3 regions of the Vibrio taketomensis genome follow, and region 3 is predicted to be linked to each of the others. Evidence: predicted binding sites of a transcription regulator. Region 3 holds the regulator's gene; each other region holds the start of a gene.
What was found. Region 3 encodes CRP, which controls carbon source genes, mostly activating them, when cyclic AMP is high. Its sites were predicted from a motif close to TGTGANNNNNNTCACA; they were not measured.
Positions count from the first base shown of each region.

Region 1 (7,362 bases), on a different replicon from region 3:
TAGTAATATCGATCACTAAGCGTCGCTCCAAATCTTGTTGCGATTCTCGTAGTGATTTCAGTTCATCAAGGATATAGCGCTCCATGAGGGGTCTATCGAGCATATCCGATTCTGAGTATTTTTCTTGTGCTCCAACTGTAGAGCTAAGTGTGGCAAGGAGTAGAAATATAAGTGAAAAAATTGCGCGCATTTAGCATCCCTTTGTAAAAATATTGTGTGTTTTTTTGGGTTCTTTTTACAGTAGCAGATTGCTATACGATAACGCAAAGTCACTTCTTTGAAGTACCTGATGAATTAGTGTTGAACGAAGGATGGTTTTGCTATCGTGAAGATAACAAAAAGCCCCGCATTGGCGAGGCTTTAACAGGATGACGTGGTGATTATAGAACTTGAAGTACGTCTGCCATTGGTAGGCGCGCTTTTGGCTTACCAAAGTTATAGTCATCACCGTCTTTGTGGTAACCCATTGCTAGTGCAACTTCACATACGTAACCGTCTAGTTCTTCTTTGAACAGTTCACCGATTAGCTCAGGATCAACACCTTCCATTGTGGTTGAGTCGATACCAAGGCGAGCTAGCACGTGTAGTGTGTTACCTAGTGCTAGGTAAGTTTGTGCACGAGTCCAGTTACCGTTGAAACCATTTTCATCAGTGTTTGCTTCAGCAAACGTGTAAGCACCGTCAAGCATGTTGTTGTACATATCTGCTGGTAGGTGACCAGAAGTAACCTCTGCATCAACCACTTTTTTGTAGTTGTCTTTGGTGTAGTTCGGGTTGTACGCAAACAAAATGGTGTGTGATGCCTCTTTTGCATGCGGTTGGTTGAACTGATGTTTGTTAGCGAAAGTGTCGTGGAAGCGCTGTTTTGCTTCATCACTTTCAATAACGATGAATTTCCAAGGTTGAGAGTTGATAGATGACGCTGACAGGCGAATCGCTTCGTAAATCACATCAAGGTCTGCTTGTGGAATGCGTTTTTCTGCGTCGTAACGTTTTGCAGTGTAGCGAGATTGTAGGTCAGCAATAATTGGGTGAGTCATCGTCGTATCCTGTATTTTTCTATTCAGAGTTTTTATATTCTTGAGGGCGTTTGCCCTGTCAACGAAATGCATTCTATGAGCGAATGTGGGTGAGAGAAACTAGCTAGCGGTTGAAACATTATCAAAGAAATATTGATAATCGAAATAAATCAGATGGTGCTACGCTGAATTAGAGCGAGATAAATCAAGGTAAGATCACATGGATGAAACGAGCAAAGACAAAGTAAAACAACTTTTGATTGCCACCCGTTTTGGTGTTTCGGCATCGGAGATGCCGATTATTATTGGCGTTGAGCAGCAAATGGGCTTAGACATTATCGAGCAATTGAAGGCGGAAGGTGAGGATATTCACTCACTTGGCATGGGCTCCAATCCGCCGGAATTAGTCTTGTATTCGATTGGTGAAATCGAACCCTAATCTGTTGTTATTCGTATTCGGCCAGTTTGACTAGCGTTTCAGCCGTCGCGACAGCTTGTTTGCGGGTGGTGATATTGAGCTTTTGATACAGGTTACGAATATGAGTTTTAATTGTGGTTCCCGCTACATCGAATTGCTGGGCAATTTGATCGTTACTCATTCCCGCATAGATCAATCCAAGAACCTGCCATTCACGTTGGGTGAGTGGACTATTGAGCACGGCTTGAGGTAATGCTTGTTGGCTTAGCAAGCGCGTCACAAATGGTTGGTCGAAATGTATTTGGTGGTTGCGTTTCACGTGCGCATTGACTTGCAGCAGTTGTTCGACTCGGTGTCGAGTCAGCTGATCTAATTGTGCCTGTAACGATGAGCTCCTAAACATTGGGGCAAACGCGTCGAAATCATGCAAATATTCACCAAATAGGCCGCTTTGACTCACCGCATTTAACGAATCCAATAAAGCTAGATTGCCGTTTTGGCGGCTCACAAGTGCTTGTAGTACCGTATTTTTTATTTGGTCAGTGATAAGTTGGTGCTGAAACGCTTGCTGCTGAAGTTGATGCAAAGTGTCGGCCGCTTGACTGTTCAGTGATAAATAGAATTGTGCACGAGCAATATTGCGTGATTGTAATTGTGTGACTTGGTTGTGATTGCGGCTCGGAGCTTGCGCGTGGTTAAGCCAAAACCGAATAGATTCATCGTCTTGCGATGTTCGCCAATAGAGCAGTAAAGCTAAATCAATGGAAGCTCGCTGCCCATCATCGATGTTGACTAAAGTAAGCTTCGCATCGAGCTCTCCATAGTATCGACGAGCTTTGCTTAGATTGTGGGTGATGAGTGCCATGCGTATTAGCAGAGCGTAACATTGCAGGTGAATATGATCGCTTAGTTCTGCGTGAGGCTTTATTAATCTCAAAATCAATGCCTTGGATTCAGAGACTTTACCCCAGCTCAGCAATAATTCTGCACGGTGAACAATAATGCGCGCCTGCCAATCGAGTTGATCGGGTTGCAATAAGTTAAGCGCTTTCTCTTGTAGATCAAACGCTGCCTGAGGGTAGCCTTGCGCTAAAACAATCTGACTTTGTTGCAGCACTGCCCAAATAACATAATCACTGGTTTGATATTGGCGCGCCAATTTTTCACTTTGTTGGGTCAAGGGCAGGGCGCGTTGCAAATGTCCTAGTTGAAAGTTCGCTTGAGCAATGACGGATGTCGCGACAATTCGATTGTAGTAAGCATCAGTACCAAGTTGACTGAGCGCTTGTTGGGCAAGATCCAAAGCAATTTGGGGATTATGCTCAAGTGCAATCTTCGCTTTCAGCGTTAGCAGTTCGCTATGCTGATGCAGGCTTAACTCTTGCTCTGATATCGCGTCGAGTTGTTCGGTTAATTTTTGATGGTCACCCAACTCGCACATGACCCACGCATGCAGTAGGCGCAGGGAAAAGTCTCGCTCAATCATGATGCAAGGAAGAGCAGACAAGGCTTGCTGCAATTGAATGACCTCACCTTTATTAAGCCATTGCCAACCATATTGATGAATAATCTCTTTGGTGAGCAGATGATCTTTGGCCTCATGTGCATGGTGAAGCGCCAGTTGATCATTGCCGATTTTTAACCAGCCTTTTGCTGCACGTTGATTGAGAGTGCTCTCCAACTGTGGTTGTCGCAGGGTACGTTCATGATTGAGAAATTGAGCAAATAAGCGCTGAAAGCGATACCAGTTATTTTGCGATGGTACCGATTCAATAAACAAGCCGTGATTGAGTAGCGTTTCAAGCATTTGGTAGCTATCAACATGCTGCGTAACTTCACGTGCTAACGTTGGGTTAAAACGTTCAAGAACGGCACATTGGAGCAAAAAGCTTTGTGTGTTGTGGTCGAGATCGCGAAAGATCTCTTCGATCAAATATTGCCATACTGCTTGAGTATTTAATTCGGGTGTCACTTGCTCTGGGGCGAATAAGTCTTCTTCTTGAGCTGCTGACAATTGCAAAGCGAAGAGTTCAAGTGCCGCTGGCCAACCATCGATTTGATGGTGTATTTGCGCCATTTGCTGTTGGGATAAACGGCGAGTCATTTTTTGTTCTAGAAAGTATTCTGTCTCTTGCTGAGTAAACGCCAGTTCTGTCGGCGTAAACTCAAGTAGTAAGCCTCTTACGCGCAATTTGCCTAACCCAATATTGGGCTGTGTCCGGCTAGTCATGACCAACACTAATTTGGGTGGGAGCAATGGGATAAAGTCGCGCAACGCATCAAGAATCGATTTCTTTTGGATATGATGAAAATCTTCTAGTACCAAGTAACAAGGCTTTTTTAGTGTGTCGATCTGCGCTAATGCATGGCTAAATGCAGAAGTTAAATCAAAGGGTTCAATGTCAGATTGAGGAGCCAATTGATAATCAATGGCTTGTTGTAATGCGGCGAGAAAATAATTGGCAAACTGTTGAGGCGCATTGTCTTGCGGACCGATGTTAAACCAACCAATGTTTTTTTTACTTTTTAGCCAGTGAGTTAGAGCGCATGTTTTGCCATATCCGGTAGGGGCACGAAATAGCACAACCTTTGCATTTGCCGCATGCTCTAAACGCTGTTCTATTTTGGGGCGTGAAACGTGAGCGGTTAGGCCGCCTGGTTGACAAAGTTTTGCCGCGATCCACATGCCGATATTGTCCTTCTATCAATGGGATAAAATCATCCTGATTTGGTGTCAGCATCGCGCACTGAGTACAAAATATCACCTAAGTTTTTGTTCTACGCCGTCTGGGCGTGACGTATCTCACAATAAGTGCGATTTTAGACATGTTATCGGTTAAATCATCTCCTCTTTGTTACGGTCTCTTTCGGCACTACGGTCGATGAAATGTGATCAATTTCTCGTAATGACACTTTGTCGTCGCTTTGTCATCGAGAACCTTATCTTTTCACAACTAAGCTAAATCATGAGTGTTCAAGAGAAATGTCACGTTTAGTGATGAGTGAATACTTGGTTGGTGTGATCTATGTTGCGGTTTGAAGGTGAACGGTTATCTACGCCTTTTTATCTACGCCCTGTTTTGCTGTCTGTAGGATGATGCAACTAGATTCACCCCTTTGCAGGATAGTGCTAGGAAAATAAGAAGAGAATTCATCGATGAAACCAACACAGCAAAAGCAGTTTGATGTAGCTTCATTCCAAAAAAGTGTCAAAAACCACCTCAGTTCAACGTATGCGACGACCGTCGAACAGGCTTCAAGCCGTGCATGGTATCTCGCGATGGGACGTGCTCTGGGGGAATACACCACACTCGATTTATTACATACCGAGCAAGACCCAAGAATTCTGAATGCGAAAAGCGTTAACTATTTGTCGCTTGAGTTTCTGATTGGCCGTTTGACGGGGAATAACCTGATCAGCATGGGCCTGTATGAACAAGTTGCGCATGCGATGGAAGAGCTCGGGCAAAATTTAGCCGACTTGCTTGAAGAAGAACGCGATCCGTCACTGGGTAATGGTGGTCTTGGTCGCCTTGCCGCTTGTTTTATGGATTCGTTGGCGGCTCAAGAATACCCAAGTGTTGGCTACGGCTTGCACTATGAATACGGTTTATTTAAACAATCGTTTGTCGATTGCCACCAGAAAGAAGCTCCGGATGCTTGGTGTGGTGTCGAAGGGTATCCGTGGGAGATTGCTCGTCCAGAATTAGCGCAAGAAATTGGCTTTTTTGGTCACGTAGAAGTGACGATGGATAATGGTCGAGAGCAGCGCCGCTGGGTTCCGGGTATGACAGTAAAAGCCATGCCATGGGATATTCCTGTTGTTGGTTATCAAAGTGAAACGGTTTATCCACTGCGTTTGTGGGAATGTAAGGCCATCGCCCCGTTCTCGCTAGAGAGTTTTAACAATGGTAACTACTTTGAAGCGCAGCATGCTCTTATCGATGCGGGCAACATTACCAAGGTTCTTTACCCAAATGATAACCATGAGAAAGGTAAAACACTGCGTTTGATGCAACAGTACTTCCATAGTGCAGCATCAGTGCGTGATATTCTGCGCCGTCATGAGCAGGCGGGGCATACACTGGCCTCATTGCCTAAATACGAAACCATTCAATTGAATGATACACACCCAACCATTGCCATCCCTGAGTTGATGCGCATCTTTATCGATGAAAAAGGCATGAGTTGGGATGAAGCATGGTCGATCTGTTCAAAAACATTCGCCTACACCAACCATACGCTATTGCCAGAAGCACTTGAGACTTGGAGTGAATCACTGATTCAACGTTTGTTGCCAAGACATATGGAAATCATATATCAAATCAACCATTTGTTCTTGAAAGAAGTACGTGCGAAATGGCCTGATGATGTATCGAAACAACGTAAGTTGTCGATCATTCAAGAAGGTTTCCACCGCATGGTACGCATGGCAAACCTATGTGTGGTTGGCTCTTATGCGGTTAACGGGGTGGCTGCATTGCACTCTGAATTGGTGAAACGCGATCTTTTCCCTGAATTTAATGAGCTTTATCCAGGTCGCTTAACCAATGTGACGAACGGTATTACACCGCGTCGTTGGTTGAAATTCTGCAACCCAGCTTTAAGTGCCTTGATCACTGAAAAATTAGGTGACCAGTGGCCTGCCGATCTTGATCAACTTGAAGCGCTATCGCAGTACGCAGATGACGGCGAATTCCAACAGCAGTTTATGGCGGTGAAAAAAGCCAATAAGCAACGTTTGGCTGATTGGGTTAAACAAAATATGGATATCGAGCTCGATACTAATGCGATTTTCGATGTGCAAATTAAACGTCTGCATGAGTACAAGCGTCAGCATTTAAATATGTTGCACATACTGTCGATGTATCACCGTTTAATTAATGATCCTGATTTTGACATGGTGCCAAGAGTGTTTATTTTTGCCGCCAAAGCAGCACCGGGTTACCACTTGGCGAAAGAGATCATTTACGCCATCAACAAGATTGCGGAAAAAGTGAATCACGACCCGCGCATCAACAACAAACTGAAAGTGGTGTTCTTGCCGGATTACCGCGTCAGCATGGCGGAGATCATTATTCCTGCCGCCGATGTGTCTGAGCAAATTTCAACCGCCGGTAAAGAAGCGTCAGGTACAGGTAACATGAAGATGGCGCTCAATGGTGCCTTAACCATCGGTACGATGGATGGTGCTAATGTTGAAATCCGCGAGGAAGTGGGAGATGACAATATCTATATCTTTGGTTTAGAAGTAGATGAAGTCGAACGCCTGCATGCGTCAGGCTATAACCCTTATGCTTACTACAACGCCGATCCACTGCTCAAAGCATCACTAGAGTTGCTGGTGGGGGATGAATTTACTCCGGGTCAACCGGGTAAACTGGCTGCGACATACCATAGTTTGCTCGACGGTGGTGATCCATACCTAGTGTTGGCGGACTTTGCCTCTTACGTGGAAGCGCATGAGGCGATTGATGCTCAATATCGAGATCAAACCGGTTGGGCGAAAAAAGCCATTCTCAATACGGCGTTAGTGGGTAAATTCAGTTCTGACCGCAGTATTCGTGATTACGTCAATAATATTTGGCATTTGGAAAGCGTCAAACGATAACCAGCAGAAGGCCATCTTTAACGATGGCCTTCGGAGAGCTCAATGCTAAATCAAACGGTTCTAAAACAAGCTGCGCAAGCAGCCAATCTTGCCGATTCTTATCTTGATGCTTGGGGCAATAAGGCCTTTGTGTCGAGTGAAACGTTAGAGCGCTTACTCACAGCGCTTGGCTTCGATACGTCTAGCGATCAAGCGTTGCTGGCGAGTGTAAATAGTAAAAGCCAGCGCCCAGTCCTTGCTCCTGTGATTGTGTTGCGCGAAGACGAAGCAAACGAATACCAACTTTATCTTGATGCTAAGCAAAAGCTTAATGA
Region 1 is NZ_AP019650.1:86,860-94,221, forward strand. Features, by position in the region: gene Vt282_RS14170 (tetratricopeptide repeat protein) at 1-190, opposite strand, end outside; gene Vt282_RS14175 (NAD(P)H-dependent oxidoreductase) at 381-1,040, opposite strand; gene Vt282_RS14180 (hypothetical protein) at 1,240-1,458, shown strand; gene malT (HTH-type transcriptional regulator MalT) at 1,466-4,123, opposite strand; gene Vt282_RS14190 (glycogen/starch/alpha-glucan phosphorylase) at 4,595-7,048, shown strand; gene malQ (4-alpha-glucanotransferase) at 7,091-7,362, shown strand, end outside.
Region 1: a site for CRP is predicted at 4,326-4,341, ahead of Vt282_RS14190 (glycogen/starch/alpha-glucan phosphorylase). Genes of this name have one in related genera too.

Region 2 (7,362 bases), 370 kb from region 3:
GTGATTAAGCTGGCGAAAGACTACAACCGTCAGCTTCAAGAAGGCAAACTGCCTACGTTTGATGCCAACCAATACCCTGAGCTGAAATCACAGCTTGAAGAGGGTATTTGGGATAATCCGCCGACAGAAGAGTCAAAACGTTAATAGTTTTGAACGATTAAACTAATCAAAAAAGCCATGCAGACAATGCGTGGCTTTTTTTGTACTCTAAGTAAAGAGAAGAATAAGGATAGAGTAAAGTCATGCTGATAGTTGTTTCCCCTGCGAAAACCCTAGATTACGAGTCGCCACTTGCGACTGAAAAGTTCACGCAACCAGAGTTGATTGCGTACTCAAAGCAGTTAATTGATGTGTGCCGTCAGCTAACGCCAGCCGATGTGGCGAGCTTGATGAAAGTCAGTGATAAAATTGCCGATTTGAACGTGGGACGTTTTCAAGAGTGGAGTGAAACATTTACCACTGAGAACGCTCGCCAAGCCATTTTAGCCTTTAAAGGTGATGTCTATACCGGCCTTGAAGCTGAAACACTGTCAGACGATGACTTTGATTATGCACAACAGCATCTGCGCATGTTGTCAGGGCTTTATGGTTTGCTTAAGCCTCTTGATTTGATGCAACCATACCGTCTTGAAATGGGCACGAAGCTTGTCAATGACAAAGGCAGTAACCTTTACCAGTTCTGGGGCAATGTGATCACTGAAAAGCTTAATCAAGCGATTGCTGAGCAAGGCGATAATGTGCTGATCAATCTCGCGTCGAATGAGTACTTTAAAGCCGTCAAACCAAAAGCCTTGGATGCACAAGTGATCACGCCAATCTTTAAAGATTGCAAGAATGGTCAGTATAAGGTGATCAGTTTCTATGCGAAGAAAGCTCGCGGCATGATGGCTCGTTATATTATTGAAAATCGCATCAGTAGCGTTGCTGACTTAACCAATTTTAACGTGGCGGGTTACTACTTTGTTGAGCAGGAATCGACGCCAACCGAGTTAGTATTTAAACGCGAAGAGCAGTAAACGAATGAATAAAAAAGGGAGTGACATGTAACTCCCTTTTTTTCGCCATGATTGAGCTCGTTATAATTAAGCTATTGGTTAATGGAATAGCGATATACTTGATAAGTTAAGAACGATGCAATTGGGATAAGGGTGACTGAGTGTTTGATACACATTGCCATTTAGATCTATTGAGCGCCCGAGGTATCGGGGTCGAAGCGGCGGTTAAACAGGCTGAAAATTGTGGTGTGCAACATATTATTGTGCCTGGTATTGACGCTAGCAATTGGCCAACGATAGCGAATTACGCCCAAAAATACTCATCTGTGGAATGGGCCATCGGCATTCATCCAATGTTTGTAACGCAAGAGAGTCTAGCTGAGTTCGATTTGATGCAAGCCAAGCTGGAATCGGGTGCAGATTGTATCGCCATTGGTGAGTGCGGCTTAGATTTCTTCCACGGACGTGATAACCAAGCTCTACAAACCGAAGTTTTGATCGCACAGTTAAAATTGGCTCAACGGTTTGAATTACCAGTGCTATTACATGTGCGTAAAGCGCATCAAGAGTTAATTCAGCTCTTAAAGCAATACCCTTTATCTCGTGGTGGAATCGTGCACGGCTTTAGCGGTAGTTATGAGCAAGGAATGGATTTTGTGCGCTTAGGCTTTAGTTTGGGAATTGGTGGTACGATTACTTATCAACGCGCGAATAAAACTCGCAACGCTGTTGCATGTTTACCTCTAGAGGCTCTCGTTTTAGAAACGGATGCACCTGATATGCCGCTTTTTGGCTATCAAGGTCAGCCCAATCAGCCTAAAATGGTTCGGGATGTTCTGGCTTGTTGCGTAACCCTAAGGCAAGAGTCAGAGCAAACGATTACGCAAAAAATGACAGAAAACGCTACCAAACTGTTTAATTTGATAGGTCGCTGAGTGTGCTTTTTGTAAATTCAGCCAAGTTAAACGGTTGCGTTTTGTGATTCATGTCTCAATTGTTAATGTATAGTTCGTGCTGTGTGGTAAAAAGTGCGATATGGATACTACTTTTAATCCTTGCGATCAGTATAATCCACCGCGCTTTTGAGCTCCATTTTGTAACACGCCAACAAATAACATAAGGAAGTCATAAACTATGAGCCTGTTTATGAGTCTAGTCGGTATGGTAGTGCTTCTTGCAATTGCATATGCATTCTCATCAAACCGCAAAGCTATTAACTTTAGAACCGTGGGTGGCGCATTTGCTATCCAATTTATCCTTGGTGCATTTGTACTTTATGTTCCTTGGGGTCGCGACCTACTAAACAGTTTCTCTCAAGGTGTATCAAACGTTATCAACTATGGTAACGATGGTATCGAGTTCCTATTTGGTAACCTAGTTAACTTCTCTGTAGAAGGCATTGGTTTTATCTTTGCGTTCAAAGTACTTCCAACACTGATTTTCTTCTCAGCGCTGATTTCAGTTCTGTACTACCTAGGCATTATGCAATGGGTTATTAAAATCCTTGGTGGTGGTCTACAAAAAGCTCTGGGCACTTCTCGTGCGGAATCTATGTCTGCTGCAGCAAACATTTTCGTAGGTCAAACAGAAGCACCTCTAGTGGTTCGTCCGTTTGTTCCTAAGATGACTCAGTCAGAACTATTCGCAGTAATGTGTGGTGGTCTAGCATCTGTAGCGGGTGGTGTACTAGCTGGTTACGCGTCAATGGGCGTGCCTCTAGAGTACCTAGTAGCAGCATCATTCATGGCAGCACCTGGTGGTCTTCTATTTGCTAAGATCCTAATGCCAGAAACAGATACGCCAGAAGAAGACATTCAAGCGGCGATGGACGGTGGTGACGACAAACCAACTAACGTTATCGACGCAGCAGCAGGCGGCGCAGCAGCAGGTCTACAACTAGCACTAAACGTTGGTGCAATGCTAATCGCGTTCGTAGGTCTAATCGCGCTAATCAACGGTATGCTTGGTGGTATCGGTGAGTGGTTCGGTATGCCGGATCTGACTCTACAACTTATCCTAGGTTACGTGTTCTCTCCACTAGCATTCCTAATCGGTGTGCCAATGGATGAAGCGATCACTGCTGGTTCATTTATCGGTCAAAAACTGGTAATCAACGAATTCGTAGCGTACCTAAACTTCACGCCTGTAATGGCTGAGCTATCACCTAAGACTGTAGCGATTATCTCATTCGCTCTATGTGGTTTCGCGAACCTTTCATCTATCGCGATTCTACTAGGTGGTCTAGGTAGCCTAGCGCCAAACCGTCGTAGCGATATCGCTCGTATGGGTATGAAAGCGGTTCTTGCTGGTACATTATCTAACCTAATGGCAGCAACAATTGCAGGCTTCTGTCTAAGCCTAACTGGCATGTAATTCGAGCCCGTTTATATAGACGCAATTGTTATGATTAAATTATGCCCTGTAGCTTGATGCTACGGGGCATTTTTTGTATTTACTCGGTGAATTCACCAGTAAAAATTTTGAGATACAAACCGTTTGCGCTCTATTTGTTACTACAGTTTTATGAGGTTTCTTTATAAGGTAGCGAACGTTGATTAACCTGAAGCTATTTATTGCTGTTCAAGTTAACAATAAAGGTTTACCTTTGAGTAAATGAGTTACTCAAATCCGCATAGAGAATAAGCCTTGCTTAGTTTTCTGTGCGTTTAAAGACACCGCAATCGAAGATTGTTGTGCCATAGGCCAAATTGGTACTGTGCGGTGACAAGGAAAGCAATTGGGGCAAATTCGCTATTTGCCACCGAGTCTTCAAGGAACCAAGTCCGTTCATCAATCACTGTTTCTCTGCCTATACTCACAGAGCATAAGAAACAGTCATATTTTTGAATATTGATCGGAGATAGAAATGAGCGATTTAAAAGCAGCAGCGTTACGTGCACTTCAACTTATGGACCTAACGACGCTTAATGACGACGACACAGATGCGAAAGTAATTTCACTTTGTCATGATGCGAAAACAGCAGTAGGCAACACAGCTGCGATCTGTATTTACCCTCGCTTTATTCCTATTGCTAAGAAGACACTACGTGAACAAGGTACGCCAGAAGTACGTATTGCGACGGTAACTAACTTCCCTCACGGTAACGATGATATCGAAATCGCAGTAGCGGAAACGAAAGCTGCAGTCGCATACGGTGCAGACGAAGTAGACGTGGTATTCCCATACCGTGCACTGATTGCTGGTAACGAAGAAGTAGGTTTTGAACTAGTTAAGCAATGTAAAGCGGCTTGTGGCGATAGCGTACTGCTAAAAGTTATCATCGAAACTGGTGAGCTAAAAGAAGAAGCACTGATCAAGAAAGCATCGCAAATCTGTATCGAAGCAGGTGCTGACTTTATCAAAACTTCAACTGGTAAAGTGCCAGTAAACGCAACACCAGAATACGCACGTATGATGCTAGAAGTGATTCGCGATATGAACGTTGCTGAAACGGTTGGTTTCAAACCAGCAGGTGGCGTGCGTACTGCAGAAGATGCACAAGCATACCTAGCAATGGCTGATGAAATTCTTGGTGATAACTGGGTTGATGCTCGTCACTACCGTTTCGGTGCGTCAAGCCTGTTAACTAACCTGCTTAATACATTAGAAGTGACAGACGAAAAAGCGGATCCAGCTGCTTACTAATATCTTCGTCATATTAGAAGCTGCAACGTCGTTTGCTGCATAAATTATCTCTAATCACATAGTTATCTATGCTCATAGAGCTAATTTACTGGCAGCCTAGTTGCAGCTCCAACTATTTAGAAGATAGCGTAGAAATTTAGTCTGTTTGATGAAGTGGTGCTAGTCACCGCTTCAATCTCTACCTCTTTACCTTACAACCTTACTCACTGGAGTTTGGGAGGCACTAATGTATTTACCTCAAGAGATCATTCGTAAAAAGCGTGACGGCGAAGTACTGACCGCTGACGAAATCAACTTCTTTATTCAAGGTGTTGCCAACGACACTGTATCTGAAGGTCAAATCGCAGCATTCGCGATGACGATTTTCTTCAACGAGATGACCATGGATGAGCGAATTGCCCTAACGTGTGCGATGCGCGATTCTGGCATGGTGATCGATTGGAGCCATATGAATTTCGGTGGCCCGATTGTTGATAAACATTCAACTGGTGGTGTAGGTGACGTTACTTCACTGATGCTTGGCCCAATGGTGGCGGCATGTGGTGGCTTTGTACCAATGATTTCTGGCCGTGGTTTAGGCCACACTGGCGGTACACTCGATAAACTGGAAGCGATTCCAGGTTACAATATAACCCCAACCAATGATGTGTTTGGTCAAGTGACCAAAGAGGCGGGCGTCGCAATCATCGGTCAAACTGGCGACTTAGCGCCAGCTGATAAACGTGTATACGCGACTCGTGATATCACAGCTACCGTAGACAACATCTCGTTGATCACCGCATCAATTCTATCTAAAAAACTGGCAGCTGGTCTTGAATCGCTCGTGATGGATGTAAAAGTAGGCTCTGGCGCATTTATGCCGACTTACGAAGCATCTGAAGAGCTTGCGAAATCTATTGTAGCGGTAGCGAATGGTGCTGGTACGAAGACGACAGCCATCCTTACTGATATGAACCAAGTGTTAGCATCTTCAGCGGGTAACGCAGTAGAAGTGCGCGAAGCGGTACGCTTTCTAACGGGCGAATACCGTAACCCTCGCTTACTTGAAGTCACCCTAGCCTCATGTGCTGAGATGCTAGTATTGGGCAAACTTGCTCAAGATACTGAAGAAGCGAACGCGAAGTTGATGGAAGTGCTAGACAACGGTAAAGCGGCACAATGTTTCGGTAAAATGGTTGCTGGCCTTGGTGGCCCTGCTGATTTCGTTGAGAACTACGACAATTACCTAGAAAAAGCGGAAATCATCAAGCCAGTCTTTGCCGAAGAAAGTGGCGTGGTATCAGCAATGGATACTCGTGCAATTGGTATGGCTGTCGTGGCAATGGGCGGTGGTCGTCGCGTCGCAACTGACGTTATCGATTATGCGGTAGGTTTTGATGGTTTTATTCGCCTTGGTGAAGTTGCCGATGAAACCAAACCATTAGCCGTGATTCATGCGCGCAATGAACAACAATGGCAAGACGCTGCAACAGCGCTGCGTAAAGCGATGACTATTGGTGGTGAGTACACACCTACACCTAATGTGTACTGCCAAATTCGCGCTGAAGACATTTAATTTTAACAAGGCCTGCTTACAGTGATAATCAACCAAGTGGGCCTGAGGAATAAGTAATGAAAAGAGCATTTATTTTAGTCCTAGATTCATTTGGTATTGGTGCAACAGCAGATGCTGATAAGTTTGGCGATGTCGGTTCAGATACGCTAGGCCACATCGCGGATCAGTGTGAGCAAGGTTTAGCGAATAACGATAAGCGTAGCGGTAAGCTATCACTACCAAATCTGTCTAAACTCGGTTTGGCGATGGCGCATAAAGAGTCAACTGGTCGCACAGCGCCGGGTCTTGACCTTGATGCGGAAATCATCGGTGCTTACGGCCATGCAGCAGAGCTATCTTCAGGTAAAGATACCCCATCTGGTCACTGGGAAATTGCAGGTGTGCCGGTATTGTTTGAATGGGGCTACTTCACTGATAAAGCCAATAGCTTCCCGAAAGAGCTGACCGATCGCATTTTAGCGCGCGCAGGTCTGGACGGTTTCCTTGGTAACTGTCACGCATCAGGTACACAAGTGCTGGATGATCTTGGTGAAGAGCACATGAAAACGGGCTTGCCGATTTTCTATACTTCAGCGGACTCAGTATTCCAAATTGCCTGTCATGAAGAGACGTTTGGTTTAGATCGACTATTAGAACTTTGCCAAATCGCCCGTGAAGAGCTTGAAGATTACAACATTGGCCGTGTCATTGCGCGTCCATTTATCGGCCCTGGTAAAGGTCAATTTGAGCGTACTGGTAACCGCCGCGATCTTTCAGTAGAGCCGCCTGCAGCGACAGTACTGCAAAAACTTGCTGATGAAAAACAAGGTGAAGTGGTATCAATCGGTAAGATTGCTGATATCTACGCCAACTGCGGTATTACTAAGAAAGTAAAAGCGACGGGTATTCCTGCGCTATTTGAAGCTACGCTTGAGCAGATCAAAGCGGCAGGTGACAACACTATCGTTTTCACTAACTTTGTTGATTTTGACTCAGCTTACGGTCACCGTCGCGATGTTGCTGGTTATGCAGCTGCGCTTGAGTACTTCGATGGTCGTATCAACGAAGTGATCGAACTAATGCAAGAAGATGATATTTTGATTCTGACTGCTGACCACGGTTGTGATCCAACATGGCAAGGTACTGACCACACGCGTGAACACATTCCTGTTTTGGTTTACGGTCAA
Region 2 is NZ_AP019649.1:607,615-614,976, forward strand. Features, by position in the region: gene Vt282_RS02865 (alanine/glycine:cation symporter family protein) at 1-144, shown strand, start outside; gene yaaA (peroxide stress protein YaaA) at 243-1,016, shown strand; gene Vt282_RS02875 (TatD family hydrolase) at 1,157-1,930, shown strand; gene Vt282_RS02880 (NupC/NupG family nucleoside CNT transporter) at 2,130-3,368, shown strand; gene deoC (deoxyribose-phosphate aldolase) at 3,862-4,641, shown strand; gene deoA (thymidine phosphorylase) at 4,868-6,196, shown strand; gene Vt282_RS02895 (phosphopentomutase) at 6,253-7,362, shown strand, end outside.
Region 2: a site for CRP is predicted at 1,973-1,988, ahead of Vt282_RS02880 (NupC/NupG family nucleoside CNT transporter). Genes of this name have one in related genera too.

Region 3 (7,362 bases):
TTTGAGCGGCAACTGAGAAATCCATTCCTTGTACAGCGTTCCTTTTATTTTCGTTATCATTTTGTTATACGCGGTTGACGCGCATAACGCAATGATCGACTTTTTCGCTCAATCCTCCTACTATGCGTGGCGAATCGATTAAAGAAAAAACAAAACTCTATGATTACCTTCTCTGACATCCAACTACTACGCGGCGGTAAGCCCCTACTAGACAACGCATCAGCGACCATTCATCCTGGCGACAAAGTCGGCTTAGTGGGCAAAAATGGCTGTGGTAAATCTACGCTTTTCGCCTTAATCAAAGACGAGCTCCATATTGATGCGGGTAACTTTAGCAAACCTGCACACTGGGAATTAGCTTGGGTTGCACAGGAAACCCCTGCGCTTGATCGCACCGCGTTGGAATATGTCATTGATGGCGACCGTGAGTATCGCTCGCTAGAGCAACAACTGCTGTCAGCAGAAGAAGCTGACCGTGGCACTTTAGTTGCCGAGCTACACGGTAAAATCGAAACCATCGGCGGCTATAGCATTCGCGCTCGTGCAGCAGAACTACTAGACGGCTTAGGCTTTACTCAAGCGCAAATGAGTTGGAACCTAACTCAGTTCTCCGGTGGTTGGCGTATGCGTCTTAACCTAGCCCAAGCGCTGCTATGCCGATCTGATTTACTGCTTCTCGATGAACCAACCAACCACTTAGACCTTGATGCGGTGATGTGGCTGGAGCGTTGGTTACAGAGCTACCCAGGTACGTTAGTGCTAATTTCTCATGACCGTGATTTTCTTGACCCAATTGTTGGCCGAGTGATTCATGTCGAGAACCAAAAACTTAACGAGTACACTGGCAACTACTCATCATTTGAAGAGCAGCGAGCACAAAAGCTGATCCTGCAACAAGCGATGTTTGCTAAGCAACAAAAGCAAGTCGCGCATATGCAGAGCTACATCGACCGCTTCCGTTACAAAGCATCAAAAGCGCGCCAAGCACAAAGTCGTATCAAGGCTCTAGAGCGTATGGAAAAGGTGCTACCAGCACAGTTTGATAACCCATTTAGCTTTGAATTTCGTGAACCGGATGCGCTACCAAATCCAATTATGATGATGGATGATACTTCGGCGGGTTACGGTGACAATCTGATCCTAGAAAAGATTCGCCTTAACTTAGTTCCCGGAAGCCGCATCGGTCTACTCGGTCGTAACGGTGCCGGTAAATCAACATTGATCAAATTGTTGTCTGCCGAGTTAAAACCACAAAGTGGCGATCTGACATACTCACAAGGGGTGAAGATTGGGTACTTTGCTCAGCACCAATTGGAAACTCTGCACCCAGAAGAGACCCCTCTACAACATATGATGCAGATTGCGCCAAAACATACTGAGCAACAACTGCGTGATTATCTAGGTAGTTTTGGTTTCCAAGGTGACAAAGCATTAGAAAAGGTCGCACCATTCTCTGGTGGTGAAAAAGCACGTTTGGTGTTAGCTCTGATTGTGTGGCAGAAGCCCAACTTATTGCTACTCGACGAACCAACCAACCACCTTGATTTAGATATGCGCCAAGCACTCACCATGGCACTGCAAAGCTTTGAAGGTGCTATGGTCATCGTCTCGCACGACCGTTATCTACTGCGTGCGACAACCGATGATTTGTATTTGGTACATGACCGTCAAGTGGCCCCATTTGATGGCGACTTAAATGACTACTACAAATGGCTGACTGATCAACAAAAAGCAGAACGTCGCGAAGCACAAGCGGAACAACCAGAGAAAAATAACACCAACAGTGCGGCAGCGAAAAAGATCAGAAACGTCGCGAAGCTGAATTCCGAAAACTGACCGCGCCAATTCGCAAGAATCTGACAAAGCTTGAAGAAAAAATGGATAAGTTAGGTGCAAAACTGGCGATGGCTGAAGAGCAATTGGCAGATAACTCACTTTATGAAGCCGAAAATAAGGCTAAACTTAATCAAGTTCTCACAGAGCAGGCCTCCAGTAAAACGGCATTGGAAGATGTAGAAATGGAATGGATGGCTCTTCAAGAAGAGCTAGAGCAGATGGAACAGGAATTCAATAATCAATGACTATAGAGCGCGTACATCTTTCACTTACCCTAGAGCGACTCTGGCAGTTCAGTCTGCAATATTACAGCGTGCGAGAAGTGAAAGAGGCGTGCTTAACTCTGCAAAACCACTACCATGGCAACGTCAACTTGCTCCTCTTGCTCAAGTGGCTAGATGAGCAAGGCGCAACCATCGCCAAATCGGACTGGGCTCAAGTCGAACTATGCTTGAGCCGCTCCGAATCTCTGCTCACTAGCTTTCGAGAATTTCGCCGCAAGGTGAAATTAACCCTTCCCGATAGCCTTTATCGAGAAGCTCTCCAATTTGAATTACAACTCGAGAAGCAGCAGCAATCCGATTTAGTCGATTGTATTAACGGTTTAACCTTACACAATGCCAGCGGTGAACCATTGACTCTGTTCTACTGCCGCAAGTTAGATGCTGAGCATCTCCATCAGGCGTTTGCTTCTCCGTTTCCAGATCACGATGTGGCCGCCTCGCTATGACAAAATTCACTGCAGCTCGGGGGATGAGCAATCCTCACCTTCAAACTCTTGCCCCGCGTTTTATTCGTAAAAAGGCACTATTCGAACCAGTTTGGCAAACACTCGACACACCGGATGGTGACTTTCTTGATCTGGCTTGGAGCGAAGATCCCAATTCAAAATCCGCCCAAAATAAACCGCTGTTTATTCTGTTTCATGGATTAGAGGGCTGTTTCTATAGCCCGTATGCCAATGGATTGATGGCCGCTTTTGCTAAACAAGGTTGGTTATCTGTAATGATGCACTTTCGCGGCTGTAGCGGTAAACCAAATCGTTTAGCTCGTGCTTATCATTCTGGAGAGACTGAAGATGCTCGATTTTTCCTTCAGCACATCCATCAGCAATTTCCCGAGCAGAGCAAAGTCGCAATAGGAATCTCTTTGGGTGGCAATATGCTGGCCAATTACCTCGCAGAATACGCAGACAACCCGCTGTTGAATGCCGCAACCATTGTCTCAGCGCCACTCGATCTTGCTGCCTGTTCACTGCGCATCGAGCAAGGCTTTTCGAAACTGTATAAAGCCTATTTACTTAAATCTCTGAAACGTAATGCGCTGCGTAAACACCATATGCTCAAAGGCGAGTTAGGACTCAACTATCAGAGCATCAAACGTGTGACCAAACTGTCTGATTTTGATGATCTTGTCACCGCCCCTCTGCATGGGTTTAAAAATGCTGAAGATTATTATCAACGCTGCTCCGGTATCCACCGCCTACAGCAAATCAAATTACCAACTCAGATCATTCACGCTAAAGATGATCCTTTCATGACTGATGCGGTAATACCCCATTTTGTTCTGCCAGATAACATCGATTATCGATTAATGGACAATGGCGGTCATGTCGGCTTTGTAACTGGCTCTATGCTCAAGCCTCGTTTCTGGTTAGAGGAAACACTTCCTGCTTACTATCAAGCACTGAAAACCGCATAATGTAGGGCAGCGATATACGCTGCCCACCCGCTGATAGAAATACGATCATAGAATTAAGAGGTCTTTATGATTATTCCTTGGCAAGAGATTGCACCCGATACGCTTGATAATCTTATCCGCGAATTCGTTCTCCGTGAGGGTACTGATTACGGCGAAGTCGAAATCTCTCTGCAAGATAAAGTTGATCAAGTGAAAGCTCAATTGCAAACCGGTGAAGCTGTGATTGTTTTTTCTGAATTACACGAGACGGTCGATATTCAACTCAAGCAGAAGTTTTAACTGCTTTACGCTTTTTAAATAAAAGTTTAAAAATGTAACCTTTGTGTGTTATACCAAGTAGCTGAAAACGGTGATGCTCTAATCGAGATCATCGCAAAATAACAACAAACAATAACGTTATTTAGACAGGGTTTGTCATGTCAGCTAAGCATCCAATTATCGCCGTAACAGGCTCATCCGGGGCAGGAACTACCACCACTTCTGAAGCTTTTCGTAAAATGTTCAATATGATGGACATTAGACCTGCATGGGTTGAAGGGGATAGTTTCCATCGTTTTACACGCCCAGAGATGGATATTGAGATCCGCAAAGCTCGTGAGCAAGGTCGACACATCAGCTACTTTGGCCCTCAAGCCAACGATTTTCCCGCACTCGCTGAATTTTTCCGTCAATACGGTGCTGATGGCACAGGTAAAGTACGCCGCTATTTACACACCTTTGATGAAGCCGTCCCCTACAACCAAATGCCTGGTACGTTTACGCCATGGCAAGAACTACCGGAAAATAGTGATGTGCTTTTCTATGAGGGTTTACATGGTGGTGTCGTCGATGGTGAGGTGAATGTTTCACAGCACGTCGACTTTCTAATCGGCATGGTGCCGATCGTTAACCTTGAATGGATTCAAAAATTTGTGCGCGATACTCGAGATCGAGGCCACTCTCGTGAAGCGGTGATGGACTCGATTGTGCGATCAATGGATGACTATTTAAACTATATTACTCCGCAATTTTCGCGTACTCACATCAACTTTCAACGCGTACCGACCGTCGATACCTCAAACCCACTTGATGCGAAAGGTATTCCGAGCCTAGATGAAAGCTTCGTTGTAATTCGCCTACGCGGCTTCAAAAATGTCGACTACCCTTACCTATTGGCAATGATTGATGGCTCATTTATGTCTCGTCATAACACGCTTGTTGTGCCGGGGGGAAAAATGAGTTTCGCGATGGAATTAATCGTTCGGCCAATCCTACAGCAACTGATAGAAACCGGAAAAATTGGCTGACAAGTTGTATAGCCAACCCGCCATAAAATACGCGTTTTTGCTAGCGCTCCTCTGCATGCAAAAGTACGCTGACTAAAAGCGCCAACACTCCAAGATTGGTATTTTGGTATCACTTGGTTGTATATAAACACGATTACTTTTCATACCGTGATCATGTGCACGTTTTTGCGTACAAAATTTCAGCGACTACCCGATTAAAATCAAGAAATGATTCGGGAAAAAGGATACTATTTGTAGCCGAAACACAAGATAGCTTGCAGCACCAGATAAGTGCTCTTATCCTAGTTATCCCAATTGGGCATAGGTAAAACATGGAAAGCGCAAGCGTACCCTGCAGAGGAAGTGAGATATTATGGTTCTAGGTAAACCTCAAACCGATCCAACATTAGAGTGGTTCCTTTCACACTGTCATATTCATAAGTACCCGTCAAAAAGCACGCTAATTCACGCGGGCGAAAAAGCTGAAACGTTGTACTACATCGTTAAAGGCTCTGTTGCGGTACTTATCAAAGACGAAGAAGGTAAGGAAATGATCCTTTCTTACCTAAACCAAGGTGATTTCATCGGTGAGCTTGGTCTATTTGAAGAAGATCAAGAGCGTACCGCTTGGGTTCGTGCTAAATCTCCTTGTGAGGTTGCTGAAATTTCATTCAAGAAATTCCGTCAGCTGATTCAAGTTAATCCAGACATCCTAATGCGCCTGTCTTCGCAAATGGCTCGTCGTCTACAAGTGACTAGCCAAAAAGTGGGTGACCTAGCATTCCTAGATGTAACTGGTCGTATTGCACAAACGCTACTAAACCTAGCGAAACAACCTGATGCGATGACGCACCCTGACGGTATGCAAATCAAGATCACTCGCCAAGAAATCGGCCAAATCGTTGGCTGTTCTCGCGAAACCGTAGGTCGCATTCTGAAAATGCTTGAAGAGCAAAACCTAATTTCTGCTCACGGTAAAACGATCGTTGTGTACGGAACTCGCTAATTCACGGATGTGAGTAAGCAAACATTTAAAAAGCCACCTTCGGGTGGCTTTTTCTTAAGAGTTGGTACTCTCAAATATCTTATCCGCTGAGGCGGCGACAAAACCGGAATACAGCTCGCCGTTAGGCATTGGATAGCGCTTAGCAAACTCGTAAAAGCCACCGGGCAATAACACCACACCATCCTCAAACTCGACTTGAACTTTATCAGCCATGGTAGCGGATTGCTCTAGTAAAACGTCAGCTGAACCCTTCACTTCACCACCGGATTGATTGATGACAAACCCTGATGACTTAAGATAATCATTAACCTGTTGCACCTCAGCAAACTGAGTCAATTGATTAACACTTACGGTAAAGTGATTGGCACCATAGCCATGTGCTGCTACCCATGCTGCATATTCGCTCTCATCTGCTAGTAGCATATATTCTTGATGGGTTAACTGCCATGGTCGCCCAGCATAGAGAAACTCGCTGCCCTGCATATATTGAGGCTCAATTTGCTCAACCAATTGCTTGACGATTCGCTGTAACTGCGTTGAACACTCTTCCAGCTTTAACTCACTAATAAACACTTTCGGTAAATTTGCATCAGCATGCTGATAGTGTTTCGCCACCAGCTTTTTGGCAACGAATTGATAATCGCCAGACGCTTGGTAACCTAACTCGATAAATGGTTGTGCCAGCACCTCTAAATTGACAGATGTTAGATTAAAGGTGCGCAGTGCAATATGGTCATTGATGAGGGGTTCATTTTCCTCCAGCAAGCGATGTACGTTGCCAGCAGAAGGACATAAGCGTTCGGTATAGTCATGCCACAATGATTGAAACAGATCATTAGGCGTCAGTGAATTCGACATCATGGCAACTCCTTGTCAAATTGGGCTGAATAGCTGGAACTGATTATTAGTCTAGTTGAGTAATCAGCAAGCTAATCAATTTATTTCCAACTCACGATATGGGTCACTAAACTTCGCCACCCCTCTTAATCAAACCGAATCCCTGGACTTAATATTTCCGGCAACACCGTGCACTCCCCCTCCATTGAAGCCATCGGGTAAGCGCAGTAATCCGCCGCATAGAAAGCACTAGGACGTAAATTGCCCGATGCGCCCGGTCCGCCAAAGGGCGCATCACCACTAGCACCCGTGAGTGGTCTATTGCGATTCACGATGCCGGCACGAATATGCTCGATAAAATATTGCCACTCTTGATCTTGAGTAGAAATCAACCCTGCAGAAAGACCAAAGCGAGTATCGTTTGCCATCACAATTGCCTGCTCAAACTCTTGATAGCGAATCACCTGTAATAACGGGCCAAAGTACTCTTCATCGGGTAGCGACTCGATTAAGGTAACGTCAATAATTCCCGGACTGACAAACGCAGCGTCTCCACCTTGTGCTTCAAGTAGACTGACTCCGCCTAGTTGCTGCAATTGCTTTTGTGCTTCCAGTAAAACCTTGGCTGCATGAGTGGAAATTTGTGGACCGATAAAAGGCGCAGGCTCAGCAAACGGTTGATCGATCGTCAAGTTAGTTGTGGTTGTCACCAATGCA
Region 3 is NZ_AP019649.1:238,624-245,985, reverse strand. Features, by position in the region: gene kefG (glutathione-regulated potassium-efflux system ancillary protein KefG) at 1-25, opposite strand, end outside; partial or broken gene Vt282_RS01145 (ABC transporter ATP-binding protein) at 160-2,081, shown strand; gene Vt282_RS01140 (TIGR02444 family protein) at 2,078-2,566, shown strand; gene Vt282_RS01135 (hydrolase) at 2,563-3,537, shown strand; gene Vt282_RS01130 (YheU family protein) at 3,604-3,816, shown strand; gene Vt282_RS01125 (phosphoribulokinase) at 3,954-4,823, shown strand; gene crp (cAMP-activated global transcriptional regulator CRP) at 5,176-5,808, shown strand; gene Vt282_RS01115 (DUF1338 domain-containing protein) at 5,863-6,654, opposite strand; gene astD (succinylglutamate-semialdehyde dehydrogenase) at 6,792-7,362, opposite strand, start outside.